Regions from separate parts of the Paenibacillus sp. B2(2019) genome, predicted to be linked through region 1. Evidence: riboswitches for the same ligand, from Rfam matches in the RefSeq annotation. Region 1 holds a riboswitch; each other region holds the start of a gene.

The links. A riboswitch is a leader RNA that binds a small molecule or an ion and turns the genes downstream of it on or off. The one in region 1 is predicted to bind cobalamin.
Region 2: linked by a shared signal. The riboswitch ahead of metE (5-methyltetrahydropteroyltriglutamate--homocysteine S-methyltransferase) and the one ahead of PAENI_RS17795 (anaerobic ribonucleoside triphosphate reductase) in region 1 are both predicted to bind cobalamin.
Region 3: linked by a shared signal. The riboswitch ahead of PAENI_RS31660 (S-layer homology domain-containing protein) and the one ahead of PAENI_RS17795 (anaerobic ribonucleoside triphosphate reductase) in region 1 are both predicted to bind cobalamin.

Annotation. Positions count from the first base shown of each region.
Region 1 covers NZ_VTZR01000020.1:3,400-13,335, reverse strand. The annotation lists gene serS (serine--tRNA ligase) at 1-449, opposite strand, end outside; gene PAENI_RS32255 (hypothetical protein) at 597-800, shown strand; gene ssuE (NADPH-dependent FMN reductase) at 947-1,495, shown strand; gene PAENI_RS17810 (ribonucleotide-diphosphate reductase subunit beta) at 1,667-2,698, opposite strand; gene PAENI_RS17805 (ribonucleoside-diphosphate reductase subunit alpha) at 2,977-5,310, opposite strand; gene nrdG (anaerobic ribonucleoside-triphosphate reductase activating protein) at 5,366-5,881, opposite strand; gene PAENI_RS17795 (anaerobic ribonucleoside triphosphate reductase) at 5,878-7,863, opposite strand; cobalamin riboswitch at 8,081-8,314, opposite strand; gene PAENI_RS17790 (MTH1187 family thiamine-binding protein) at 8,689-8,997, shown strand; tRNA gene PAENI_RS17785 (tRNA-Thr) at 9,093-9,164, shown strand; gene PAENI_RS17780 (NAD(P)H-dependent oxidoreductase) at 9,480-9,936, shown strand, end outside.
Region 2 covers NZ_VTZR01000024.1:161,177-171,112, forward strand. The annotation lists gene PAENI_RS22000 (response regulator transcription factor) at 1-660, shown strand, start outside; gene PAENI_RS22005 (sensor histidine kinase) at 657-1,655, shown strand; gene PAENI_RS22010 (ABC transporter ATP-binding protein) at 1,741-2,511, shown strand; gene PAENI_RS22015 (ABC transporter permease) at 2,486-4,435, shown strand; gene PAENI_RS22020 (DedA family protein) at 4,453-5,076, shown strand; gene PAENI_RS22025 (undecaprenyl-diphosphate phosphatase) at 5,126-5,986, shown strand; cobalamin riboswitch at 6,147-6,352, shown strand; gene metE (5-methyltetrahydropteroyltriglutamate--homocysteine S-methyltransferase) at 6,486-8,807, shown strand; gene PAENI_RS22035 (DUF1540 domain-containing protein) at 8,946-9,098, opposite strand; gene PAENI_RS22040 (DUF4349 domain-containing protein) at 9,749-9,936, shown strand, end outside.
Region 3 covers NZ_VTZR01000038.1:33,391-43,326, forward strand. The annotation lists gene PAENI_RS31660 (S-layer homology domain-containing protein) at 1-4,547, opposite strand, end outside; cobalamin riboswitch at 4,713-4,913, opposite strand; gene PAENI_RS31665 (hypothetical protein) at 5,005-5,583, opposite strand; gene PAENI_RS31670 (cellulase family glycosylhydrolase) at 5,803-7,524, shown strand; gene PAENI_RS31675 (hypothetical protein) at 7,587-7,880, opposite strand; gene PAENI_RS31680 (hypothetical protein) at 7,905-8,459, opposite strand; gene PAENI_RS31685 (M48 family metallopeptidase) at 8,524-9,177, opposite strand; gene PAENI_RS31690 (hypothetical protein) at 9,257-9,936, opposite strand, start outside.

The sequences.
Region 1 (9,936 bases):
ATATCGTGGAGTTCACCTAGCTCTACATGGTCACGAGGCGTAAAGTCGAATTCCGGCACCGCTCCGTTCAACCGCAGTTCTACGTTATCGTTATCATCGTGGCCGATGGGTGTATCCTGCGACACCGGATTCGGTGCGAGCAGCATGAGCTCTCTACAGCGGCGTTCAGCCTCGTTCAGATCTGCTTCCAGCAGGCTCAGCCGATGATTGAGTTCTCGTACCTGTGCTTTGACGATCTCTCCAGCAGGGCGGTCACCCTGCCGTAATAATCGTTCAACCTCTTTGGTTAGCCCATTACGTTCGGCTCTCATTTGTTCTGTTTCTTGTCGCAGGCCCCGGCGCTTCTCATCCCAATCCAGCAATTCATCCAGTGGGAAGTCGATTCTTTTCCAGGTGGCAGTGTTTCTTACAAGTTCTTGATTATCCTTGATCCAGCTCATTTCCAGCATATCGCTCGCTCCTTTTTGTTTAAAAGATAAGAGAGTGTAAGTTTCACACTTCACTTTATCCTTCTATTTCTCGCACAAACACTTACCGTCCTTATAAGGACGCCGAAGGTATTTATGCTTGAAAAAACGCAAAAAACGCCCTCATCCATGGGACGAGGAGCGTCAGCTCGCGGTGCCACCCAGGTTGATCGAATCTCCTTAACAGCAGGAAAGAATTCGACCCTCTTTGGTCTTCGCGGTAACGGGCGAAACCCGGTGAACTTAGGGAGTCATTATAGGCTCCGGTCGCAGACGCCTCACGGTTGGATGCCGATCATTGGCCTGATTGTTGGATTTAATATTGTTGCTTAGTATATCGCAAGAGTGGGATGAGCGCAAGCGTTTATGGTTTGACAATAATATCTAATCTGCGATAGGATTAATATTAATTTAAAGTATTCCTGTCGGGATAAATATTTGCAGTGTGAGCTGCTTAATGGGATGAAAGAGGTGGAGAAGTGGCTAAAATTGTTGTGATTAACGGAACACCTTCCTTGGTATCGCGCATCAATGCAGTTATAGAGTATGCGGAGGCAAGCTTAACGGATCAGGGCTTTGAGGTTGAGCGTATTAACGTTGCAGAGCTGCCAGCGGAAGATTTGATTCATACCAAGTTTGAGAGTGATTCTATCGTTAAAGCGAATGGCCTTGTAGCCGAAGCGGATGCGGTAATCGTGGTTAGCCCGGTTTATAAAGCCTCTTATACAGGCGTGCTGAAGACCTTCTTGGATCTAGTTCCACAAAAGGGATTGGCCGGTAAAATCGTACTCCCGCTCTTCATGGGTGGCAGTCTTGCACATCTACTTACGATTGATTATGCATTGAAACCTGTATTGTCTGTACTCGGTGCACGCTACATTCTTGGTGGAGTGTATGCCGTGGATTCTCAGGTGGTTCGTAATGATCACGGAGTGGTAGAGCTTGCTGAGGAGCTGAAGCTGCGACTGAATGATGCGTTAGCTGAGCTGGCAGAAGAAACTACACATCGTGTGGAACGCAAGGCTTAAGACTAAGTAGCAAGCATTCTGTTTCGGATGGATTCATACCAACTATATAAGCGTCTCATTCATACCTGATCCAAGGGGTGAAGAGACGCTTTTTGCTATAGTAAAAAGGCCATCTCACTGTGAAAGTAGAGAATGGCCTCTTTTTTATATAGGGTTCGTTATAATCCTGTCTTACAAATCGTCGAATCCGTTATCGTCGCCAACCTTACCGTAGTTACGGGATTTAGCTTCGAAGAAGTCGGTTTTGGTGGCATTAAGCGCATCATCGGAGAAAGGTTTGATCCAAGGCATGCAGTTAACGTCAACACCTTGGTAGGCTTTTTCCATACCCATCAAGGTTAAGCGCTTGTTCGCTGTATATTTGATGTAGTCACTAAGCTCGTTAAGATCAATACCGCGGACATTAGTAAGGGTGTAGTAAGCCCAGTTGGTTTCAAGCTCTACCGCGCGGTCGATCGTACGATACACGTAATCCATGTTCTCTTTAGTGTTCAACTCAGGGAAATCTACAAGTAGCTGCTTAAATACTTCTGCGAAGAAATAGCAGTGCTGATTCTCGTCACGTTGGATATAAGAGATCATTTGGCTGGTCGCCATCATCTTCTGGTCACGGGCCAGATTGTAGAAGAAGGCGAAGGTGCTGTAGAAGAAAATTCCTTCCAAGATGAGATCCGCTACCAGTGCATGGAAAAAGGTTTGTCTCGTAGGGTTATCACGGAACTCTTGATAAATATCAGAGATAAACTGATTGCGTTCCAGCAGGACAGGGTCTTTTTTCCAATATTCAAAAATTTCTTTCTGCTCACTTTCCGACACGATAGAGGAAAGAACATAGGAATAGGATTGGTTATGCACCACTTCTTGTTGTCCGATAATGGCAGAGATAGCTTCTAGAGAAGAGTCAGTAAAATAGCGCTTTACGTCGCTTACGAACATCGTCTGCATCGAGTCTAACACGGCGAGCAGGGAGATGTTGATCTTAAATACGCGTTGCTCCTCAGCATCGAGCATAGGGAATTGTTGCGCATCTTTGGACATTGGGATTTCATCCGCGATCCAGTGATTAAGCAGCAGCACCTTGTACAGCTTGTACATATGCGGCATGCGAATATCGTTCCAGTTCAGAATACCGGAGCACTCACCGTCGATGATGCGTGTGGATTGGTTAGGTGCTTCAGTGTTAAAAATCTTTTGTAGTTGCATTTATTTTCCCTCCATTTTTTTGCGCGGGTAATTCGTCTTGTCTGGTCTTTAATTAAATTAGGTTGATGAAGTAACGGAGAGGAAGTTTGGAGCTGTAGGAGCGATAGCGTTCGCCCGAAAGCTTTCCGTAGGAAAGCTCGCATCGAAAGCATATGCTATCCTCGGATTTCTACCGCAGACGGTATAAATCAATAAATCTGAGGATAACAGCGACCGGAAGCCCAAACATTGCTCGCAGTTACGATTAAATCACCGAATTTTTTAAAGCAGTAAGACTCTTAGCTAGCGCAAGAATCACACTCTTCTATTGTCAAAGCACGGCTACGCACATAATAAGTTGATTTCAATCCGCCCTTCCAGGCGTTCAGATGCAGCTCAAGGAACTCGGTAGCCTTGATGTCAGGACGAACATACAGGTTGAAGCTTTGGCCTTGATCGACGTGACGCTGACGAGCAGAAGCCATGCGGATCGACCAGTTTTGGTCAATTGTAAACGCAGTTTTATAGTACCAAATCGTCTTGTCGGACAGATCCGGTGCTGGGTTAGCGATCTTGTATGTTGTTTTCTCTTCATAGGAAAGCAGTTCATACAAAGGATCAATGCTGGCTGTGGAGCCGGCAATAATCGATGTGGAGCCGTTCGGTGCAATTGCGAACATCCATGCGTTACGAACACCGTCTTTAGCCACTTCTTCTTGCAGCTCGCGCCATTGTTCAGTGGTTACATATTTACCTTCTTGTTCACCGCTAACGTAGCCACGTGAAGTAAAATATGCACCTGTCTCCCAATCGGAACCGGCGAACTTCGGATAACGGCCTTTTTCACGGGCAAGCTCCATGCTCGAACGTACCAACAGGTAGTTAATATGTTCATACAAATGGTTGTTATATTCTACGGCTTCATCAGATTCCCAACGAATGCCCTTGAGTGCCAATAGGTGATGCAAGCCGAATGTGCCGAGACCCACTGCGCGGTATTGGCTGTTCGTGTATTGTGCTTGCAGAACTTCAATATTATTAATGTCGATTACGTTGTCCAGCATACGTACTTGGATAGGTACAAGTCTTTCCAGCACACCAGCTGGAATCGCACGTGCCAAGTGAATCGAATTCAGGTTGCAGACTACGAAATCGCCAGGGATTTTGGAGATAACAATCCGGGTCTTGCCATCTTTGGTTACTAATTCTTCCTGTTCAATAACGGTAGCGGATTGATTCTGCATAATTTCTGTGCACAGGTTGGAAGAGAAGACCATACCTTGGTGACGGTTCGGGTTCGTCCGGTTAACCGTATCACGGTAGAACATATATGGAGTACCTGTTTCAAGCTGTGATTTCATAATCCGTTTCATGATGTCGATCGCAGGAACGGTAATACGGGACAATTCCAAATTGGCTGTAGCTTCAGCATATTTTTCACGGAAAGTGCCTTTACCAAGCTCTTCATCGTAGAAGTCTTCCAGACCAAGCGGACGACCGTTCTCATCCGTCCAGCCCATAACCTTCTTCACTTCATGTGGGCAGAAGAGGTTCCAGTGGCTGCGTGATTCAACGGCTTCCATGAACAAGTCCGGCAGGGTTACACCGTGGAATACGTCATGTGCACGCATACGCTCGTCACCATTATTTAGTTTAAGATCGAGGAAAGCGAGAATATCTTTATGGAATACATCAAGGTAGACAGCGACAGCACCTTTACGTGTTCCGAGCTGGTCTACACTGACTGCTGTATTGTTCAATTGGCGAATCCAAGGAATTACGCCGGAGCTAGTGTTCTTATGGCCACGGATATCCGAACCCCGTGCCCGTACTTTACCAAGGTAGACGCCGATACCGCCGCCCATTTTGCTAAGGCGCGCTACGTCTGTATTAGAGTCAAAGATACCCTCTAGGGAATCGTCTACCGTATCAATGAAGCAGCTGGATAGCTGTCCAGCGACCTTTTTGCCGGCATTGGACATTGTAGGGGTAGCAGCTGTCATGTAGATGTTGCTCATAGCCCAGTAAGCTTCTTTTACAAGCTCAAGACGTTTCTCAGCTGGTTCACGGTGCATCAGGTACATAGCAATAATCATATAACGTTCTTGTGGAAGCTCCATTACACGGCCGTCAAAATCATGCGCCAAATAACGGTCGGATAGCGTAAGCAGACCGATATAGTCAAACAAAAGATCGCGTGTATAATCGATACACCCACCTAGTTCGATAATTTGTTCTTTGGTGTAATGACTTAGAAGCTCTTCACGATAGATTCCTTTTTTTACGAGATCCGTAATTAGCGGGTACAGCTCACCGTAAGGCTCTTCTGGATAAGCTTTATAGCGGCGATGAACGGCTGCTTTTTTATAAAGGGTAGTCAGAAGGGCACGGGCAGCTGCAAACTTCCAAGTAGGCTCTTCTTTCGTTACAAGCTCTAGAGCACTCATGGTGAAGGCATTGCTAATTTCTTCTCCGCTTACGGAGTCACGACGCAGTTTGGAAATTACTCCCCGCAGCAATGTTTCTTTATTTAGTTGATCAAGACCTTCTAAGATACGGTCGGCGTATACGGAAAGGCGCTTCTCATCAAAAGCCAGTTGGCGATTATCTGGTTTTACTACGAATTGTGGCATGGTTATTTCATCCCTTCTTATTTTGGGTTAATTTTGAATATCAAAAATTGATATATTATAGCGCAGTAGGCTGCCACAGAAAGACCTCCGAGCCGTTCGTACTGGCCGGAATGTCGATTATGCGTTGGTTAGAGCTTCCTCGGTAAGGAAGTGTAGTATCTTTCAATTCTTCTATAAAACGTCCATCTATTAATACCTGACACTGTGTAAGTAGATTCCACTCCGGCGAACCGGGAAGGGCGGTTAGTTCCTCATACGTATAACCACTGTAAATCCAGATGGGGAAGCCTGGGAGCACGGTGCGAAGCTCATGAATGAACCCAAGTACCTCTTCTGCCGAGAAAAAAGGATCGCCGCCTGCCAGTGTTAGACCATCCAGCAAAGGGTTAGCGGCGATTTCTGCAATGATTTCATGTTGACGTTCTAAGGTGAAGAATTCTCCATATTTAAAGTTCCATGTCTCGGGATTAAAGCATCCCGGGCAACGATGGCGGCAGCCGCTGATGAAGAGGACGGCCCGCATGCCCTCTCCCTCGTTAATCGACTCCGGATAGTATCCGCAAATATTCATAGATGCTTAACGCGATCCCGTACTTCGGCTTGTTTGGCGGCATTGAAGCGGGTCTGATAGTCGCCAGTTAAATAACCTGTAACTCTGCGCAAACGACGGATATGCACGTCATTCTCATGTGCGTTGCAGGAAGGACAGTTTGTCCCAATTACGCCTTCGTATCCGCAGCTGGAGCAGCGGTCAATCGGATGGTTAATGCTGAAGTAGCTGACCTGTTGTTCTAGTGCATATTTAATGATTTTGATAAAAGCAGATGGATTGCTGCGGGCATTGCCATTTAATTCGACATAAGAAATAGCCCCGGCATTGCAGTATTCATGGAAAGGAGCTTCCAAGCTGATCTTCTGAGCAGCACCTAGATCGTAGTATACAGGGATGTGGAAAGAGTTCGTATAATACTCACGGTCAGTTACGCCCGGAATAGAACCCAGTACCTTGCGATCAATCTTGGTGAATTTGCCGGACAGGCCCTCTGCTGGTGTTGCGAACAAGGTAATGTTGAGATTAAGTTCCTCACTTTTAAGGTCGCAATACTCCCGCATGTGACGCACGATAGCGACAGCCTTGGCATGGACTTCCATATCCTCGCCATGGTGTTTGCCGTACATAGCTTTCATGCATTCCGCCATACCGATGAAGCCAAGCGACAGACTACCATGTTTCAGCAGTTCGCCTACAGAGTCTTCAGGAGCGAGATTTTCGCCGCCTTCCCAGACGCCTTCTCGCATCATGAAATCGGATGCTTTAGCTTTTTGCGCGCTTTGGATGTGGAACCGATGAAGAAGTCCTTCCAGCGCAATATCCATATAGTGATTTAGATCCTCATAGAAGCCAGCTTCGTCTGCGACGGTACGTCGGCCTGTTACTGTGCCGTGTGCCAGACCGAGCCGAACCAGATTCAGTGTATTAAAGGAAAGGTTGCCCTTCCCGGAGCAATGATTACGCCCAAAACGGTCACCGAGCACTCGGGTGCGGCAGCCCATTGTAGCAAATTCCGTATCAGGATCACTTGGATCATAATACTGCAAGTTTAGCGGAGCGTCCAGATTAGCGAAGTTCGGATATAGTCTGCGTGCAGAACATTCCGCCGCTTTTAGGAACAATTCATAGTTAGGATCGCCTTGCTGTTGATTGACTCCTTGCTTGCATTTGAAGATTTGAATCGGGAACACAGGTGTTTCTCCGCTGCCAAGTCCGTTCATCGTTGCTGTTAGCAGGGAGCTGATCACAAGCTGACCTTCTGGTGAAGTACAAGTACCATAATTGATGCTGGTAAACGGAATTTGCCCACCGGATCGGCTGGACATGGTATTGAGATTATGTACCATACTTTCAGCCGCTTGCAGGGTTTCGATTTCGGTTTCCTTTAGTGCAAAACGGAACGCTTTTGGATATAACTCCGCCAGATCGGTCCGGCTCATTGTAATCTCGCCCAAAGATTCATTAGCTTGTCCCTCATCAAAATAATCCAGACCCTTGCGGAACAGCTTAGCGAAGGATTTGGTTACATAAGGTGCCAGATCATAGTCGAGCTTATTGGCGGATACGCCGCCATATTGAGCATTTTGCTGGGATTGAAAAATAATTGCTACCAGTGACATAGCTGTCATTATGGAGTTCGGAGGACGAACACTGCCGTTGCCGGTGTTGAAGCCTTCGCGGAGAAGCTTATCAAACGGGATAAAAATGCAGTTAGTCGTTCCGATTGCGTATTGATCCAGATCATGCACATAGACGACATTGTCATCAATGGCTTGCACTAGCTGCGGCGGCATCGTAAAGTTGCGGGCGTACCATTTTGAATATTCACTGCCGAACTTGCTCATTTTACCGGAGAAACTCTCTCCGTTCAAATTGGCATTCTCGCGCAGCAAGTCCAAATCCCGGCTGTCGATAATATCGCGTCCTAAATCAATGAGCTCTTCTAAAAGAACTTCTCGTGCATTTGTTGTACCGTTAAATTGTCTCTCCAACAACGTCATTGTATAGCTCTCCTCTCAGTCTATCGTCCTATCATTAAGAAGTTGGACCGCATAAGCGGCCGTATATTCATTGTGATCTCATAAAAAAAGCATCCTCTAGCGAGGATGGCAGAAAATGCCCGATGCGTTATGTAAATATCCACACAGATATTTGCAGTGGCCTCTAAGAAGATGACCGCATGCGGACACCGTTCCTGTTCCTCGCAGGCACTCATAGTTGGTGTCGTCGAAACAGGCAGGTCTCCTGGCTTCCGTAGGACCTCTCAGCGCCTTCCCAAGGGGTTCTTACCCCTCAGTGGCTTCTGCCAGGAGATCTGCCCATCTTAAGCTTCTAAAAGCTTGTAAAGGGCATCCGGTTACAGTGGCGGGACCGCAGCGGATTTTCACCGTACTTCCCTATTAAGCTCTAATTCCGATAAAGGATCAAAGCGCCTGTCTCCACTATATTTTGTTGTCGTTAGATAAAAATAACCCAAGATGTTGTGTTTGTAAACAGTTTTTTAGAAAACCCGCGCGGGGAGCGGGTTCTTCAAAAGTACTCCACAAATGATCCACAGGCTGTCCATAAGTAATCCACAATTGATCCACAGGCATATAAAAAATGATTCATAAATTGTCCGAAAAGATGCCACAAAGAGTCCATAAATGTAGTGCAGATGACCCTAGAATTCATGTTAGAAAAAATACTTGTGGCGAAAGTCATATTTCGGAGAATTTTGGGGAAAGAAGAAGGGGCATAATAAAGCTGAGATCATTTGTGGGAGAGCGGTGGAGTTGTTACAATAGAAGGAGACACATACTTTAAAATTCCGAGGAGGTATTCTCATGCCTATTGCTGAAGTAACCGTTATTCCGATTGGAACAGGTAGTACGAGCCTTAGCAGTTATGTTGCGGATATGCAGCGAGTGCTGAAGACGGTAGAAGGGATTACTTATGAGCTTACATCCATGGGTACAATCATTGAAGGGCCTCTTCAGCGTATTTTTGCTGCAGTCGAAGCGCTGCACGAGTCTCCTTTTGCCGCAGGTGCAGAGCGTGTCTCTACCTCACTTAAAATAGACGACCGCCGCGATAAACCCTCCACTAGCCGTGGAAAGCTGGAGTCTGTGGAGCGTAAACTACAGGTGGAATAGCAGTTCGGGAGAGTAGGGAAATAGGGAGAAATAGGCTTGCGTTTCTGGCTGAAAGTTGTATAATATTTTTTGTTTGACAGAAAAATCAGCCTTAAGCTGGTGTAGCTCAGGGGTAGAGCAACGCACTCGTAATGCGTAGGCCGGGGGTTCAATTCCCTTCACCAGCATATCTAAGAATTGCGCAATGGCACGGTTTCCGGGATTTCGGGACCGTGCCATTTGTCTTGAAATCACCTATCTTCTAACATTCGTCTAACCTTTACTCAAGTAAAATGGCGGAATGACCCAGTCTCTCTTGTGTGATATTTGGTGTACACCGAAGACGAGATTCGCCCCGAAGACTATACATCAATCATACGTGCAGGCAGGTTGCAGTGCTTACCTTTAGGTAAGTACGTGAACTAAAAGTGCATACTTACGCGATGGCATGGTGGGAGGTATACTCAAGTCCTAAATCTGATTCAAACATGGAGGATACACCATTGAAAACACTTATTGTCGTCACGCACCCAAACATCGAAACATCCGTCGTTAATAAACGCTGGATCGAAGAACTCCGTAAATATCCAGACAAATATACGGTGCACGAGCTGTACAAAGCCTATCCCGATGAAAAAATCAACGTGGAAAAGGAACAACAACTGATTGAAGCGCATGATAAGCTCGTCTTACAATTCCCTGTCTACTGGTTTAGTAGTCCACCTCTGCTTAAAAAGTGGTTGAACGAAGTATTTACTTACGGATGGGCATATGGTTCGAAGAGTGATAAATTAAGAAATCGAAAAATCGCATTAGCTGTAACTGCCGGAGGAAGTGCAAAAGACTTTAGTGAAGAAGGTAAACTCGGCTACGGGCTTGACCGTATTTTATCTCCCTTTGACACGACTTTTTTGTACTGCAACGCTGATTATCGTTCCTTCTATGCCATTTATGGCACGG
Region 2 (9,936 bases), on a different contig from region 1:
GCTCTGCTGCAGGATTATTTACATAAGTTTGGATATGAAACACAGGCTGTGAATGATTTTGAGCGGGTTCGTGCTCAGTTTGAGACGTTCGCTCCGCACCTGGTTCTTTTAGATGTTAATTTGCCAAAATACGATGGGTATTACTGGTGCCGCCAGATTCGTGGGATTTCCACCTGCCCTATCCTTTTTATATCTGCCCGCGATGGCAAAATGGATCAAGTGATGGCGCTGGAGAACGGAGCCGACGATTATATTACGAAGCCCTTTGATTACGAAATTGCGATGGCCAAAATCAAAAGCCAGCTACGACGCGCCTACGGTACCTATGCGGGAAGCAACAATGAGCGTACCCTAACCGTTGCCGGAATGGCACTGGATGTGGAGCGACTAGTCCTTACTCGAGGAGAAGCCAAGGTGGATTTAAGTCACACGGAAGCCAAGATACTAGATGAGCTGATGCAAAAGTCGGGAACTATCGTTACCCGCGACAGATTGCTCGAAAAAATCTGGGATGATCAAGCCTTTGTGGATGAGAATACGCTTAATGTCTATGTCACCCGTGTACGTAAAAAGCTTGCCGCTCTTGAGATTACGGACGGTCTACAAACCGTTCGAGGTCAAGGCTACCGCTTGATTCCGAATTGGGGGGATGAGGATTGAAGCTATTTTTAAGGGAGCAGATCCCTTTAATTGTTGTCTATCTAGCACAGCTCATCTTGATCACACTAGTATATCGGCTGGATGGGGGCAGTGGTGTGAGTGTTAGTCTGTACGCTGCTCTTCTCAGCACTTGTCTGCTGCTTGGCTACCTCGCTTATCGGTATATCAGCAATCGTACGTTCTATGAACGACTGGAGACTGTACCCACCTCTCTAGATGAAGCTGGCGGTCCATCACAGGATTCTCCGCTTGCCGTGAGTTTACGAGGACTACTAGGGTCACAATTCCGCCTCTACAAAAATGATTTACACAGCTACCGCCACAAGCTGGAGGAACATATTCACTTTATTAATCAGTGGGTGCATGGAATGAAGACGCCATTGTCTGTCATCCATTTGATGATTCAAGATAAAGACGGACCGCCTTTTACGGCGATAGGTGATGAACTGGACCGTCTGAAAAAAGGACTGGACACTGTACTTTATACGGCTCGGCTAGATACTTTTGAGCATGATTTTTACGTGGAACGTTTGGATTTGGAAACCCTCGTACGTAGCGTGACCTCAGAGCAGAAGCGTCTGTTCATACGTAACCGTATATTTCCTACTATTAAAATAGATGAACGAATCTCTGTAACCACAGATGAGAAATGGCTAAGTTTTGTGCTTACGCAAATTATTACGAATGCAATACGTTATACGACGGAAGTCGGCAAACATGTATATTTCCATGGGTACATACAAGAAGAAAAGAGAGCAGTACTGGAGATACGAGATGAAGGGGTTGGCATTCCAGCAGGTGATCTGCCGCGTGTGTTTGATCCTTATTTTACAGGTGTGAATGGACGAACCTTTCAAGAATCCACGGGGATGGGTCTATATCTTGTGAAACAGATCTGCGGAAAACTTGGTCACGAGGTGAGCATTTGCTCAGAAGAAGGTAAGGGCACGACCGTGCGGATAGTGTTTAGAGAGTCCTACCTTACAAAAATGTAAGGTCATTGTAAGTTAGAGAAATGGCAGCCTGTGTATACACTTTGTATAATGAAGGCAATCCAGTCGAAAGAAGGAGAGGTAACACTTGCCCATTCTAGATGTTCATAATTTATCAAAAATATATGAGGGTAAAGTGTCCACTCAGGCATTGAATCATATCCGTTTTTCTGTTGAAAAAGGGGAGTTTGTTGGCATTATGGGACCTTCGGGGAGTGGGAAAACAACACTGCTCAACACGATCGCCACCATCGACCAGCCGACCTCCGGTCAGATTCTGATCAACGGCCGAGATCCCAATCTGCTTAGCAGAAAAGAAAAGGCACTCTTTCGCCGCCATGAGCTTGGTTTCGTCTTTCAGCATTTTAATCTGCTGGATACGCTCACTGTAGAGGAGAACATTGTGCTGCCTCTCACGCTTGCTGGTGTCCGTGTTACGGAAATGGAGAGCAGATTGAAAGAAGTAGCAAGTATGCTGGACATTGAGCATTTGCTGCAAAAAAGGACATACGAGATTTCAGGTGGACAGATGCAGCGGACCGCCATCGCCCGGGCGATGATTCATCGTCCTTCATTGATTTTAGCAGATGAGCCTACAGGGAATCTGGATTCCAAAGCTTCAGGTGAAGTCATGAATATGCTGACAGAGGTGAATCAGGAAGAAGGGGCAACCGTGCTGATGGTCACACATGACGCAGTGGCTGCGAGCTTTTGTAACCGAGTCATCTTTATTAAAGACGGACGTTTCTATAGTGAAATGTACAGGGGGAGCAGTAGAGGCGCCTTCTTCCAAAGTATCATTGATATGTTGTCTCTGCTTGGGGGAACTAGCCATGACCTTTCGGCAATTCGCTTATAGGAATGTTACACGTAACAAGCGTAAATATGCGGCTTATTTTGTCGTCAGTGCTTTTTCAGTGATGATCTTTTTTGTGTGCGCATTGTTTATTTACCATCCGGATATTTCTAAGAGCTTGGTTTATAGTACAGCTGCTCATACAATGATGGCGGCAGAAGCCATTATTTATGTGTTTTGCTCCTTGTTCGTTCTTGTATCGGTCGGATCATTCCTGCAGTCACGTAAGATGGAGTTTGGGATTTTATTGATGCATGGAATGACGAAGCGACAGCTGAACATGATGGTATTTTTGGAAAATATGATGATCGGCACCTCTGCCATCCTGACAGGTACTTTACTAGGGTTAATTCTGGGTAAGTTGTTTTTGATGATCGGATCTACTTTTCTAGGGATACCTCTTTTAACGTTTCATCTTCCATGGCAGGCGCTTGTACTAACGATATGTAGCTTTGCGCTGTTATTTATTCTAATCTCGCTAAGCACGTTCTTCTTTATTGGGAATGAATCACTGATGCGGCTGTTTCAGGGAGAACGAAAAGCAGAAGAGGAACCTAAAGTTTCCTTGGTGTTATCTTTACTGTCTGCTTTATTGCTGTTAACGGGCTATTTTATGGCAGCTACAGCACAAGCGGCTTCGGTTGAAAAGGTGATGTTCCCCGTCGTTATAATTACGGTTGCGGGTACCTATCTTTTTTATACTCAGCTCAGTATTTACACTGTTAAACTACTTAAGACGATCCGGCGCCTGTATTGGAACCACACGAATATCATTACTTTATCGGGCTTGTCTTACCGCTGGAAAGAGAATGCCCGAATGTTTTTTATGGTGACGATTGTATCTGCAGTATCTTTTACTTCAGTGGGAGTATTCGCATCGATCCATACGCTTTCCAGAGAGTTGAAATTGGACTATCCCGCAGCAGTTGGTTATGTAGCCAAAGGCAATCAATTGCAGGATCCTTTTGATCAGCATTTGGACGAAATTAAGGAAGAGCTTACAACGCTCGGTTTACCCTATGAGACACTTAGTATTCCGATTAAATATGCAGAGGTGGAATCTCAGACCGGGCCAGATCGTACGTTAAAGCTTCCCTTGATTGCTTACAGTGATTATAAGCTTGCTCTGCTTCGTGCAGGGTTTACGACGGATGAGCAGCCTCTAAGTGGAGATGAAGGATTGGTGATGATCGGTTCGCAACGAGACCGGAGTCTGCAAGCGGGTAGAGTAAAGCCGATATACACCTTGAAGCAAGGTCTTTCCATTCGAGAAATGGGTTATACCCAGCAAGTTCCGATTGCCGAATATCTATTGCCGGAGCTGGATGGAAGGGATGGGGGAGATTTCAGTGGTGTTGTGATTAGCGATGAGCTTTACAAGGCTATTCATCCCGTACAGACCGATTTGTATACAGGATTTTACATGGATGACTTCCCGCGAACAGTAGGTATAGCGGCGGATCTTGCTCATAAAGGGAAACGGTCCTATGAAAGTAACTCGCCATACGCGATTGTTGTTAGTGGCACGCTGTTTGAAATACAGAGAACATTGTACAACACAATGCTATTCGCTTCTTTACTGGTGGGTACTGTCTTTTTCATTGCAGCAGGCAGCTTCCTATACTTCCGGCTGTATACAGATCTAGATCATGATCGCCATCAATATTCTACATTGTCCAAAATGGGACTTACAGATCAAGAGCTAAACCGAATTGTAACGATACAATTGTCGTTGTTGTTTTTTGTTCCGGTTGGGGTAGCCATTTTGCATAGTGTGTTTGCCTTTATTGCGCTTCAGCGGTTGTTTTACTTATCTATTGCTGTGGAGACCGGGGCGGTGTTATTGGGATATTTGGCTGTCCAGGGACTTTACTTCTTTTTTATTCGCAGCCGTTATTTACGCAACTTGAAGAAGAACTTGATCTGAATAATGGGGGTTACGAAATGCAAGCATGGATTACAGATTTTATGGAGCAGTTTGGTTACTTTGGTATTTTCCTGATGCTCGCTTTTGAAAATATATTTCCACCGATTCCTTCCGAAGTGATCCTTCCTTTTGGCGGATTCATGACAACCACAACGAATTTGACCATTCCTGGTGTAATTATTGCTGCTACGCTTGGCTCACTGCTGGGTGCAGTAATTCTCTATTATATCGGTCGTTTGTTGGATGTAAATCGCTTGGAAAAGATCATTGAACGCTGGGGCGGCCTACTCCGGATTAGCAAAAAGGACATCCACAAGGCTGACGCTTGGTTTGACAAATATGGATATTGGACCGTATTATTTTGTCGGATGGTTCCACTAGTGCGTAGTTTGATTTCGATCCCTGCAGGGATGTCGGGCATGAAATTTGGAGTGTTTATGATCTTCACAACGATTGGTACGCTGGGATGGAATCTATTGCTGGTGCTTATTGGTGCGGCATTGGGTGAGTCGTGGGAAGACATCGCCATGTATATGGATATGTACTCCAACGTGGTGTACGTGCTTCTTGTAGGTGGAGTAGTGATCCTTGGGTATTTGTTCTTCCGCAAGCGCAGCCGGAAAATGAACACCGAAGGTTGAGCCGAGAAGGACTTATAGATAAAAGTTATGATTAAAAGGAGGAGAACAAATGGAGCTATTAACGATTATTAAAGCTATTATTTTGGGAATTGTTGAAGGATTGACTGAATTTGCTCCGGTATCCTCCACAGGTCATATGATTATTGTTGATGATATGTGGTTAAAATCGACAGAGTTATTTGGGCAATATACGGCCAATACGTTCAAAGTGGTTATACAGCTGGGGTCAATATTAGCAGTTGTAGTTATTTTTAGAAATAGGTTCATTGAATTGCTGGGCTTAAAGCGCTTCAGCCGCAAGCAGTTGGATCCTGTAACCGAGCAACAACCACAGCTTGAAAAAGGCGGCCACCTTAAGCTTACACAGGTGCTTGTAGGTTTAGTGCCAGCAGGCGTGCTGGGGGTTCTGTTTAATGATTATATTGACGAGCATTTATTCTCTACATCCACCGTGTTAATCGGTCTAGTAGTCGGTGCTGTATTAATGATTATTGCGGATCTATTCGGACCAAAGAAGATTCAAACGGAGAGTGTCGATCAGATTACATATAAGCAGGCGCTAGGTGTTGGTCTAGTTCAGTGCTTCTCCTTGTGGCCTGGATTTTCTCGTTCCGGGTCGACGATTTCTGGTGGTGTTCTTCTGGGTATGAGTCATCGCGCTGCTGCTGATTTCACGTTTATTATGGCTGTTCCAATCATGGCAGGCGCCAGTTTACTTTCACTGATGAAGAACTGGCAATATTTCACCATCGATGCCCTGCCGTTCTTCATTGCAGGCTTTATCAGTGCCTTTGTATTTGCACTATTATCGATGCGTTTCTTCTTGAAATTGATCAACCGGATTAAGCTTTTACCATTTGCTATATATCGCATAGTACTTGCTGCAGTAGTATATTTCGTGTTTTTCTAAATCCGTTATAAGGAATCGATATAACAAAAGCCCCCGTAATCTATTGCAGATGACGGGGGCTTTCACGTATGATGACATCAGATTTAAGACACTCACTTTATCCTTATAATTCTCGCATAAACGCTTACCGTCCTTAAAAGGACGCTGAAGGCGTTATAGCTTGACAATATCGGAGACAGGTGCTTGCCGGAAATTAGTAATTCGGTAGGCTTAATAGGGAAATTCGGTTTGAAGCCGATGCGGTCCCGCCACTGTAACGGAAGAGTCCATAGCAACATATGTCACTGGCAATTTACTACTGCTGGGAAGACTGCTAAGGATGTTGACACCGCTAGCCAGGAGACCTGCCTGTTTCAACAGCACTGCTTCACCTACGGAGGATAGGAAGGTGTTAGACGTTAACCATAGGTATATTATGGGCGTCTTTCCCTTTGACTTTTTTAGGGAAGGGCGCTCTTTTTTATAGGAATGCAAGTGATATCGAGTCCAAAATAAGAAGATGGAGAAGGGGAGCTGCAAAGTGACGAACAAAGTAAAAGTAAGCAATCTTGGCTATCCAAGAATCGGAAAAAACCGCGAGTGGAAGAAAACGTTGGAAGCCTTCTGGGCGGGAAAAATAAATGAGGAAGCGTTCCGTACTGAAATGACAGGAATTCAGCTTCAGCATTTGAAGACTCAGCAGGAGGCAGGAATTGATTTAATTCCGGTAAATGATTTTACGTTCTACGATCATGTGCTAGATACAGCTGTAATGTTCGGGATCGTACCTCCACGTTATGCGTATGATGGTGGCGATATTGGGCTTGATCTTTATTTTGCGATGGCTAGAGGAAATGCTGAGGCTACCGCTTGCGAGATGACTAAATGGTTCAATACGAACTATCATTACATCGTTCCAGAGATCGGTGCACAAACGCCGCGTCTGACCGAGAATAAACCACTGGCTGCTTATCGTTTTGCCAAGTCCCAAGCGGGAATTGAGGGTAAACCTGTGGTTTTAGGCCTTTATACATTCCTTAAGTTGTCAAAAGGTTTTGCATCTGCGGATATTGCGAAGATTGCTGCTCGGTTTCTTCCGGTTTACGTTCAGCTGTTGCAGGAACTGAAGCAAGAAGGAGTAAGCTGGGTACAAATTGATGAACCAGCGATTGTTACAGGAATTAATGAATCAGAATTATCCTTACTTAACTCGATTTACACAGAAATTGCTGAATCCGTGCCTGGATTAAATATTATTCTGCAGACTTACTTTGAAGCTGCTGAACCGCTGGAGGCACTGTTCAAGCTTCCGGTACAAGGTTTAGGTCTCGATTTTGTCCATGATGGCGGGACGAACCTGGCATCGATTGAACGTCTTGGCTGGCCTGAGGATAAGTGGCTGGGAGCGGGTATTATTGACGGACGCAACATCTGGCGCTCGGATCTGGATGCTAAGCTGCAGCTGATCGAGAAGCTGAGTGTACATGTACCGCTTGATCGTCTTATTCTACAGCCTTCTTGCAGTTTGCTGCATGTTCCGGTTACTGTTCAGGGTGAGGTGAAGCTGAAGGCCACCGTCAAGGCTGCTTTAGCTTTTGCTGATGAGAAGCTTAGAGAGCTTGGCCTGCTTGCTGCAGCCTTAGAGGGTACAGCAGAAGCTGCTGCTGCGTTGACAGCCAGTCGCGAAGCCCTTACGGCCTTCCGTGCACTTCCTGAACGCGGTCGTAAGGATGTGGCTGAGCAAGTTTTCGGACTTACAGATTTACCAGACCAACGTAGCCTACCTTTTGCTGAGCGCCTGAAGGTGCAGCAGGAGAAGTGGCAGCTGCCACTTCTGCCAACGACAACAATCGGAAGCTTTCCACAGACCGTAGAAGTGCGCCAGGCAAGGTTGAAATGGCGTAAAGGCGTATGGAATCAAGAGCGTTACGACGGGTTCGTTCGTGAGCAGATTGCAGATGCAATCACTTTCCAAGAAAAGCTGGGTCTGGATGTACTCGTGCACGGTGAGTTCGAAAGAACCGATATGGTGGAGTTTTTCGGGGAGAAGTTGGATGGTTACTTATTTACTAGTAATGGCTGGGTTCAATCCTACGGATCACGCTGCGTTAAGCCCCCAGTTATTTATGCGGATATAGCTTTTATCCAGCCTATGACTGTAAAAGAAAGCGTCTATGCTCAGTCGTTAACTTCCCTTCCTGTTAAAGGTATGTTGACTGGTCCTGTTACGATTCTCAATTGGTCTTTCGTACGTGATGATCTTAGTCGGGAAGCAGTAGCGAATCAAATTGCCTTAGCGCTCCGTCATGAAGTTAAAGCTTTGGAGGATGCAGGCATAGAGATGATTCAAGTAGATGAACCGGCTATCCGTGAAGGACTCCCTTTGAAGGCGGAAGATCATGAGACATACTTGAATTGGGCGGTGAAGTCGTTCCGTATCGCGACGAATCATGTGAAGGCTACGACACAAATTCATACCCACATGTGCTATAGCGAATTTAATGACATGATAGACTCCATTTCAGCGATGGATGCGGATGTTATCTCTATTGAGACTTCACGTAGCCACGGGGAACTGATCGTTAGCTTTGAGGAGCAGGAGTATGATAAAGGAATTGGTCTTGGTGTATATGATATCCATAGTCCACGGGTTCCTGCAGTAGAAGAGATGACAGCTAATATTGATCGTGCGCTGCGGGTGCTTGATCCTAAACAGTTCTGGATTAATCCGGATTGCGGTCTTAAGACACGTGGCTGGCAGGAGACGGAAGATGCACTTCGTAACATGGTAAAGGCTGCCGCTATTGCAAGAGAAAATGCAGGAGTTAGTGCTTCCAAATAACATAAGAGGTATACAATAAATCATAGCCGGGGAATTTCTCCCTGGCTTTTTATTTCAGCCACTTGATAATAATTCTCATTCTTGATAGAATGAGAAAAGAAAAGAAGGAACCGTGGAGGGTCCCTTCAAATCATCACCTTATTTGCTTTCGAAAGTCTTGCAATCTGTTTCTTCTGCACGTGTAGGTTCTTGGGAGCTGTGGAAAGCTACAAAGATAGAATCGGCACTGCATTTGTTCTCTTCTGCCCAGTGGGTGCAGGAGTTAACTTCGCAAATTACGTCTTTTGCCATGAGGGTTCACCTCCCCTTTTAGTAATAGACAGTATTATTAAAAAACTTCTCTGTTCAACAAGGTGGAGCTTGTCCGAACAGAACCGTGTTCTGCCCTCATTCATTATGAATAGAGGGTTTTTGGTATTTTTTTACGTGGTTAGACGTGGTAATTGTACCAAATAAAGTGCGTGTAAGCAAATGGGTTATTCGAATGGTTATGTTGTCCCATATGTCACTAGAAGTGGTTTGACTAGAAGAATCTCTCAGCCTGTATACAACAGTGCTTCTGTAAATTCGTTGTTAAACATTAGCTATTCAGTATCTCAAGGCTATATTGTGAATACAAGCTCTAGGGTATCCGCAAAACAAACAGTGGCAAACTTATTAAGCGGTTTTATGCCATTAAACAAAGCGCTTCTAACCCAGGTTGATTTTTGCTTGAAAAATAATAGCTTAAACTAAAAGAGTTGCAGAAATGCTACTCTTTTTTTTATTTAGAGAGCATAATTCAAAAGAAACTGTACACAATTCCATTTTTCAGTGCAACCTTCCAAGTTTTGGAACGTCTTAGTAAAGAGTGACGGAAGAGATCTGCTTAGAACAAGACATTCCGTAACGATATTATGATCCGTGCAAGCGGTATCTATTACATTTTTGGAGGAATGAGAATGCGTAAATGGGGTCTGCATTACTTATGTTTATTAATTCTTGCGGTAGTCTTGGCGGGTTGTGGCTCAGCGGATAGGAATTCAGCGGCAGATAGTTCGGCAAAAGAAAATGGTAGTACGAGTAACGACGCAGCAGTAGAGGTACAATCGCAGAGCTCGATGGCCTTAACAGCGAATCAAAGCACTTC
Region 3 (9,936 bases), on a different contig from region 1:
TAATACGGGGTCAAGCCTTGAATAACCATTCCCGTAATATCAGGATCGGCCTCAGTAGCATTACTGCCTAGTGCCCATCCCCCGCCGTTGATCTCTCTGCCTAAAATGTAATCAATGAGCATCTCTCTAGTTGTCTGCGTCTTTACATCCTTAACCACTGGAATGTCGTGATGATTACTGTCCAGAGCGATCAGGGCAAACACAGGTCCATTAATGCCTTGCTTGATTACAGTATCAAAATCCGCGAGCGGTTCCAGTAGGTTATAACCCGCCACTTTATCAATATTTTTGCCGATTGAAGTTAATGCCAAAATAACTCTATCATATTCGGTATATTTTACGCTATGCAGCTTCCCAGCTTTTTCTTTAAGGGTTGCTTCTACATTCGCATAGTACTTAGCGTAATAACTATCTGGAACCTTCACACCAGAACGTGCCAGCCCGAACACTGTCCAATCCCCGCCAACCGAGGAGATGACTGGGTTTGTTACTGTTTTTTGCAAAAAGGCTGCTGTGTTCTGAATGTATGGACTAACTGCTTTGTCGCCACTCTTATAATCATGGGTTCTAGTAGCTACAACAGCTGCCATTTCTCTAGTTACAAGCTCTTTAGGCTTAAACTGATTATTATCACCTAACATAAGTCCGGTGGCAACAATGGTTTCCACATCTGCTTTTGCCCACGCAGACACAGTATTGATATCTTTAATAGCTGTACCTGGCTTCGTAGCCGGGATTGATAAGGCTCTGACAATAATGGCTGCCATTTGTTCGCGAGTAATCTTGTCATTTGGCTTAAATTCATTATTAAATCCTGTAATTAACCCTGCTTTATGAGCAGCATTCACATATGGATAGAACCAATCTCCCAGAGCGACATCCTTGTAGGTAATTCCTTTGTCACTCTTGATATCCAGTTCCAATGCTGATACTAGGATCTTAGTAAATTCTGCTCTTGTAATATGATCTTTCGGATTCACCTGACCATTGTTACCTTGGATGTACCCTTTTACTGTAGCTGTTTCAATCGCTGAGAATGCCCAGGATGAGATCTTATCGACGTCTTTATACACTTGCTTGATGTCATTAGGAGTCGCTGTTGGAGATGGACTCGGATTTGGATCAACGTTGGCATCTGGATTACTTCCTCCACCCGCACCTGGAATTCCACTTGGTTTAGGAGTGGCAGATGGGGTTGGAGTAGGGCTTGTAGTTGGTATTGGTGCATTTAAATCCGCACCCAAATTCGTAGTATATCGCCACTGAATTTTGTCCCCAGCACTTAGATTATATGAAGATGCACCATAATTAGGATATTTTCCATTTACATTATACATCCATCCACTACCGCTACCATGGTCAAATTCTCCATCACCAGCTATGGATTCAACATACACACTTCCAAATGTACTGTTCCAAGAATATCTATAGTCGATACCGCGGCTATCTAGTACTCTTTCGAATACAGACCACACTGTGTCACCAGATAGTAGCTCTACCTGTACAGATGGAATAACATATCCTTTCTTAATCGTAAGCTTATCCACGGATAGGGTTACGTATGGCTTAGATGGAGTGGTTCCTCCATCGCCGTTACCGTTACCATTACCGTCACCACCAGGTGTTTGTACTGCAGTGGAGGAATACGCAATGTAATCAGTGAAATGATTGGTTTTTACGATTAAATCATTTCCACTATCATAGGCATACTCAGACTTACCGCTCGCTAAGCCTAAGTCATCACTTGCAAATTTTTGAATCGCATGAGGTGTGCCGTTTTGAATATAAGCAGCATCTTTTCCTTTAAGGTCCTTAAAGGTTAACGTAATAAATTGACTGAATTCTACTCTTGCGCTGCCTCCCATGGAAAATGCTTGTACGATGCTATCAAGCTTCTTGTCCCCAGGAATAATTTGATTCAGACTATCTTTTAGTGCAGATTCTGTCCCTGTTAAAGGTGACATTAGTTCAATCGCTGCGGCATTTCCACTTGTAACTTTTGCACCCTTAGGAATGACTACAGATACGTCACCTTTGGTAGCCTCAATCTGAGGAAGATCGCTGTTATTAGGTAAACTAACACTAACCTTCGATTGTTGACTTTTAGGAATAACTACCGTTATTTCCTTGTTGCTATCTCCTGTGCTGATCGGAACGATATAATCATGAGCATCATCATTGATTACAACTTCCGGCTTATCACCAGAAGGTAACGGAAATTCTTTCGGACCCTCTGGTTGTACAGGTGGTTGTTCAATTACCACATCATTCATATCAAAGAGACGGTTACTGTGATTAATCAGACGATCATAGGACACAAGTGCATACGTACCTTGGTCCGTAGCCATCCCATCTACTCTTCCGGTGAGAATATGCTTAAATCCACCATCCGGATCAGCAAAGGTAAGCAGTGCATCAATCAGTGAATTTCCCTTTTTAACAAACCTTAAGTCACTGTGCGGATCTACGCCTACGCCAGTTAAAGCAACAATGACCTGCGCGATGCTCTCACTGCTTGTGCTTCCCCAGCTTGTAAATCCACCTTGATCATTCTGTGTGCTTGATAACCATGCAATCGCGCGATCCACAGCATCTTTTACATTAGGATCCTTTGCATAGTAAGGCGCAAGTGCTTGCATCGTCATTCCAGTGATATCGGTATCGGCTTTAGTACCAAATAACGCCCATCCACCAGTTGGTGCTTCTTTTTCTAAAATATACTGAACCAGTTTTTCTCTTGTGGTTTGATCTGTAACGCCTTCTACTACAGGAATATCATAGTTATGACTATCTAAGGCAATCAGCGCAAATATGGGACCATTAAGCCCTTGCTTCTGAACATATTGAAAATCTGCAAGTGCATTTCTTAGATCATACCCTGCAACATTCGTGATATCTTTTCCAATCGAGGTAAGTCCTAGAATCGCTCTTGAATGCTCTGTGCTTTTAGAAGGGTCGAGTTTTCCATCCTTCATTAGCTTAGCTACTTCAGCAGCTACATTATTATAATAAAGATTGTAATAGCCACTTGGAACCTCGAAGTTGGCCCGTGCTAGAGAAAGAATGGACCATTCCCCGCTACCTGTTCCAAAAGACGGATTTTTTACAGTGTTTAGGATATAGGCAAGGTTTTTATTTAATTGTTGTTTGGCTACAACGGTAGTAGGTTGTTCAAATGGAACATCATTCATGTCATAGAGACGGTTGCTATTATTGATCAGACGATCATAGGATACGAGTGCATATGTACCTTGATCCGTAGCCATAGCGTCTACTTTTCCGGTGAGAATATGCTTGAATCCACCATCCGGCCCAGAGAAGCTAAGTAAAGCATCTATAAGTGAATTTCCTTCTTTAATAAACCTAGGGTCACTGTGCGGATCTACGCCTACGCCAGTTAAGGCAACAACAACCTGTGCAATGCTCTCACTGCTTGTGCTTCCCCAGCTTGTAAATCCGCCTTGAGCATTTTGTACACTCGATAACCATGCAATCGCCCGATCCACGGCAGCTTTTACATTAGGATCCTTTGCGTAATAAGGCGCAAGTGCTTGCATCGCCATCCCGGTCATATCGACGTCGGCTTTGGTTACACCTAAAGCCCAGCCCCCGGCATCTGCTGCACCTTTTTTAACTTCTCTATCTAAGATGTACTGAACCAGGTTTTCTCTTGTGCTTTGATATATAACTCCCTTCTCATCAGGATCAGGGAATAATACTGGAATCTCGTAGTTATGACTATCTAGTGCAATCAGAGCAAATATGGGACCGTTGTTCCCTTGCTTCTGAATATATTGATAATCAGCGAGTGCATTTCTTAGATCATGACCTGCAACATTCGTGATATCTTTTCCGATAGAGGTAAGTCCTAGAATGGCTCTGGAATTCTCTGTGCTTTTACTAGCGTCGAGTTTTCCATCCTTAATTATCGTTGCTATTCGCGTAGCTACATTGTTGTAATAGAGATTGTAATAACCGTTAGGTACTTTGTAGTTCGCACGAGCTAGAGAAAGAATCGACCATTCTCCGCTACCTGTTCCAAATGACGGATTCTTTACGGTGTTAACGATGTAGGCCAAGCTTTTATCTAACTGTTCTTTAGCAGTGATTTTATAAGTAACCTGATAGGTTACATTATCTGCTTTGTTTCCTGCGCCATCTATAGCTGTTACTGCGATTACGTTACTACCTGGGTTTAGAGATGCTTTGTACTCACCATTAGTAGCTGACAGAACGACTTGGTTCAGCATTACTACTGGAATAATGTCTTTATAGACATTGTCTGTAACCACTACTTTGAAGCTTACATCTTTACTGGATACTACCTGTTTATCTTGTATACCTTCTATTGAAATCGTAGGCTTCTCTGTATCTGGCTCTTGTACTAGCGCATTAATCTGCTCTACTAGAGCTTGATCAACCTCTGTTGTTACAACTGTACTATCGGCAATTGCTTCATTCGCATGAGCCGGGATTACACTTGTAGAGAACGTCGTGATAAATACTGCTACAATAAGTAACCAAGCTAAAAACTTATTTTTCTTCATGTTTCCATAACCCTTCCCTTCTCTTCCTATGTTAAAAAACAGAATAAACTTTCATAGCACTACAAAAAAACCACTCAACATAACGTCAAGAGGTTTAAGATAGTGAACCGCAACAATAGCAGGCATATACTATATCAAACACCTCTCTATCGCTCGTAGAGTTTAACGGTGTATCAGAAATAGGCAGATATTCTGGCTCAAGTATCATCACCCTTGCTACCTTCCCAGTTTCCCAGTGGTACCTTGCAAGGACTCCTCTTTCACAGCGGCGGGACCGCGCGGGATTCACACCCGCTTTCCATTTAACCAATCTATGATTGTATTTCCGAAACATTCATAATTGGCACCTATTGCTAATATTAATTTTTCCATGCTTCATCATATCTAATATAGTTGCTTTTGTCATGCAATATTTGTTTTTTGTATAACGAGTAGTTAGCGATAATCCTATTGAATATCAAATCATTTTAACCACAATATACTCTTTTTCTCTCAGCTCAAAACCATCCTCCAGTGACAAAGAGGCCAAATCAAAGATTCGATCATACTTTTTATTACGTGGGAGTCCTTCTTCCTCAGCCCAGCATGTATAGAGCTCGAACTCGGCACCAGATACCCCATAATCTGTCATAAGCCTAAATAACTCCCGACAACACTTGAGTGAGGCGTTATACGATCCCGGTAGAGTATCTTTTAGCTTAGGGGATACAGAGAAGCCGCCCCAATTCGGTGAAATCCGATACACATATGTACTCCGAAAATGCTTGCGAATCTCATCGTTCCAATACACAAGTTCCTCTATAAAAATACCCGCTGCATCTTCTTCCGAGTCGTATACAAGACAGTCCTCATCTCTTAAATGAGACAGATCTGCGATGTCATCCAAAGGAATTATACCTTGCAGGCGCAGAGCCTCTCTATGTTTCTTATACTCTGGGGAATTTTTCACTTCATTATATGTCTTTGCTGACGGTACACTGCCTCTTTCTCCTAACGGAAGCTCTGTAGCCGAGCCTATGTAATGAAATCTGCTCACTGGATTGCCCTCCATAACTTTGGAATCACTGCAAATCACTAATTCATATATGAATTTACCACAAATTAGTAAGGTACTCGTTGAAATTATTCTATGTTAGGGTATTTGGTAAGCGTTTACAACGAATTCATGGAGGTGTACGTATTCATTTAAGCACCAAAGTACTAAGGAAGGTCAGGTTTAAGCATCCTCAATAATGATCTTACAAAGGAGAATTCAATGACTACTCGAATCCAGAAATCCTTCTTATCATTGACCCTTGTCACCGCTCTTCTGCTCTCTTTGTTCTCATCCATTGCCGCCGCTGCCACTAAGGACGAGCAACAAGCTAAGGCAGCACCAAAGAGTAAGATCCAATCCTATGTAGACGATATGCAGCCCGGATGGAACCTTGGCAATACTCTAGATGCTACAGGTGAGGATGAAACCTCCTGGGGCAATCCGCGTGTGACCCAAGAACTGATTAAGAAAATCGCCGCACAAGGCTACAAAAGTATCCGGATTCCTATCACTTGGGATTCACACATAGGTGAAGCACCGAACTACACTATTGATCAAGCTTACCTCGACCGTGTCGAAGAAGTTGTAGGCTGGGCGCTAGACGCCAAGTTATATGTAATGATCAATGTCCATCACGACTCCTGGTTATGGGTAAGTCATATGGAAGAGAAGCATGATGAGACGCTGGCGCGTTATAATGCAGCATGGACTCAAATTGCGGACCGCTTCAAGGATAAATCCGATAAGCTGATGTTCGAAAGCATTAATGAACCTCGTTTCACGGATGGCGGAAGTACGGATGAAGCGAAGATGGAACAAATGCTTGCAGAGCTCAACAATTCTTTCCATCAGATCGTTCGAAACTCAGGTGGAAAAAATGATGTCCGTCCGCTAGTGCTACCTTCATTAGAGACTTCTCCTACCCAACCTAGAATGGATCAGCTCTACAAAACGATTATAGCTCTTAACGATCCGAACATAATTGCGACCGTTCACTACTATGGCTTCTGGCCGTTCAGTGTGAATATCGCTGGTTACACCACGTTTGAAAAAGATACAAAAAACGATATCATCCAAACTTTTGATAACGTTTACAACACTTTCGTAGCCAAAGGAATCCCTGTTATCGTTGGTGAGTTTGGACTGCTAGGATTCGATAAAGATACAGGTGTGATTGAACAAGGCGAGAAGCTGAAATTCTTCGAGTACCTTACCTATTATTTAAAAGAAAAGAAAATGACCTCCATGCTCTGGGATAACGGGCAGCATTTCAACCGCAAAACGTATAAGTGGTCCGATTCCGAGCTGCACAATTTATTAATGTCTGGTCTGAAGGAACGTTCCTCCAGCACTGAAAGCGATCTGGTCTATCTAAAAAAAGGTGCAGCGATCAAAGACACCAAGGTGAAGCTGAACCTAAACGGCAATAAGCTAACCACGATTAGTGCAAATGGGAAGTATCTAACAAAGGGAAAAGATTACACCTTGAATGGCGAGGAGCTCACACTCAAAGCCAGCCAACTCAAAAAACTCACAGCTTCCCAAAAATACGGTGAAAATGCCGTGTTAACGCTGAAATTCAACAAAGGTGTTGCGTGGAGACTAAAGATCATCGTGAATGACACTGCCAAATTAAGTGATGCCAAAGGTACGACTGAATCGTTTGCGATTCCAACTACCTTTAATGGTAACCAGCTTGCCACGATGGAGGCTGTCTATACCGCTGGTGGCAATGCAGGCCCACAAGACTGGACACCATTCAAGGAGTTCGGCAATACGTTCTCACCCTCTTATAACACGAAAGAAATCAAGCTGCTTCCAGCCTTCTTTAAAGATGTTAAAGATGGGGAGGTCATCTTGAAATTCCACTTGTGGAATGGTGATATCCTTACGTACAAGATCACGAAGAGTGGAACAAACGTTGTAGGAAAGTCTTCTTAGCTTTCGCTGTATAATATAAAAAAGGAGTGTCCCTTCACGGGGACACTCCTTTTTTAACTACATCATACATATACTTCTTCATACGTCATCAACATCAAGCGATAGACCAGATATACTCCAAGATAAGCTCCCGTTAAAAGGAACATTGGATTCAAAAAAATCGCATGGATCGAGGTCATAAATACCGTGTTATCTCTTAATATTTCATATATAGCTAGGGCAGAAATATTACCTAAAATAAGCGTAGACAACACAGAAGCTACATTAAAAACAATACGCCACTTTATCCATTTCCGTTGTATCATTAGCATGGCGACGGGAACCACTATACTGCCAAATACGATTAGAAATTTCATTTAGCCAGCCACCTCAGTATCTCTTTAATCCTCCAGTTCAACACTTTCGATTTGCCCCTCGGCATTCACTGTCCACTCGATATCAACACCTGGCATCAGTCCAAGCTTGTCCTCATCTTCGATCACTACATGTTCGGGGATGGTTAGGGTCTGCTCTCCCCCACCTTCGACTTTAACGGTAACCTGTTTACCATTAGACGTAGTAATCTTCCCATCATATTCAATCTGCTGCAAAACAATCTTTTGGCTCGGATCCGTAATGGTAACCCGCTTGCCTCCGTCTGTCAGCAGCTCAATCTTTTTATGATAGCCGTCCTTTAAAGTGACTTCCTTAATGACTCTCTGAACGCTAACATCCGCCTGAAGTCCCTCTGTATTTGTGCCGGATGATGCATTGGGTTGTTCTGTTGCATTGTTCGTAGCCGCAGGTGCAGTGGCTTCTGTTATAGGCGTTGGAGTTACTTGTGTGGTTTCATTGGCAGCTTTAGAGCAGCCACTTAATAGGACGGTGCAGGCACAGATCAAACAAAGAATTGAAGTTCGAATCTGGCGTTGTGAATTTCCTTTATTCTGTGTCATCATTTACCTCCACACTTCCAGTTCTATTTAGTGAACATAGTTTTACCTCTTATCTTCCTTTTATTCACAGCGTCATAGCACGCCCATATCTGGCTAAATACTCTTCCTTCTCTTTATAATCTGGCATGAGGCTTCCAACCTTTCGCCAAAAAGAGCGGTCATGATTCATATGAAGTAAATGACACAGTTCATGGATGATTACATAATCGATAACTTCCACTGGAGCCATCGCTAAGCGATAGTTAAAGGTTAGCTTTTTATCCGAGCTACAGCTTCCCCACTTGGTTCTAGACTCAACAATGTCAATAGTCTTAGGCTTTACTCTAAGCTGTGTCTGATATTTATTGATCCGTTCGCCTACAATCTTTTTACAGCTAGCGAAATAGAATTTCTTCAGCTTAAGTTTAAGCTCTTCCTCATTTAAATCCCCTGTCTCTATTAGCTCTTGGAGCGAATAATATTTGCCTAAATATAAGAATTTACCCTCGTCCTCATACTCTTTGAGCTTTGGCGTTTCTCTGTTCGCTTCAATGCTCTGCAGCTTCTCCACTATTAATTTCCCATTACGCTCAACCACGCTTTTAATCGTCTCTTCACTTGTTTTCTTGGGAGCTTTGAGTGTTATACGCCCTGAAGAATCTATATGAATGGAGATTTTCTTGCCATTTCCATATTGAACATTAAACTCGATCACCTGATTGTCGTACTCAATCTTCATACCCACCATCGTTTCTATAAGGTTATTCGCAAAAAAAGGAGAACGCGTTTAAGCGTTCCCCCTATTTTAACATGATTCATCAATACACTGGATATCCTGCCACAAACATCGCTAAATACAAAAGACTCCCCGCAACAAAAACTACAGTAAGGATAGCATCCTTTGATTTCTCTTCAGTGAGCGCGACAGCAGCAAAAGCTAGTGGAAATGCAACAAGCAAATACCGCGGGGCTGACAGCAGCCAGGTAGCTCCCACTACGAACGCAAAGTACACGATGAAATAGGCGGTATATGAAGGTCGGATCTTTTTTGCACCCATGAACATGATAATTAGTGCTGAGAATATAGCGATTAAATTGGGCAGCCATAAGCCGAGAAAAGAACGGCTATCTCCACTCTTAAAGGTGCCCACAGCGTATTCCATCTGATATCTTACCGTATCAAAAAAGAGATAAAACCGCTGAGACCAATGCTCTCTCTGATAAATACTGAACTGAAACACATTTCCCGTCACGTGATAATTAATAAACAGATAGGCCAGCAAGCCCGTTGATATGATAGCGAGAAAACATACAGCGCTGATGATTCTATGTATAAAGACTTTTTTACTTAATCGCTTATAGTTGCCCATCAGATCCCGTCCAAATTCAATCGCAACCGGTACAATCAGAAGTACTCCGGGAGAACGTGTATAAGCTGCAAGTGCACCGCATAAGCACCCGATCAGCCATTCCTTTTTTCTCACAAAATATAAACACA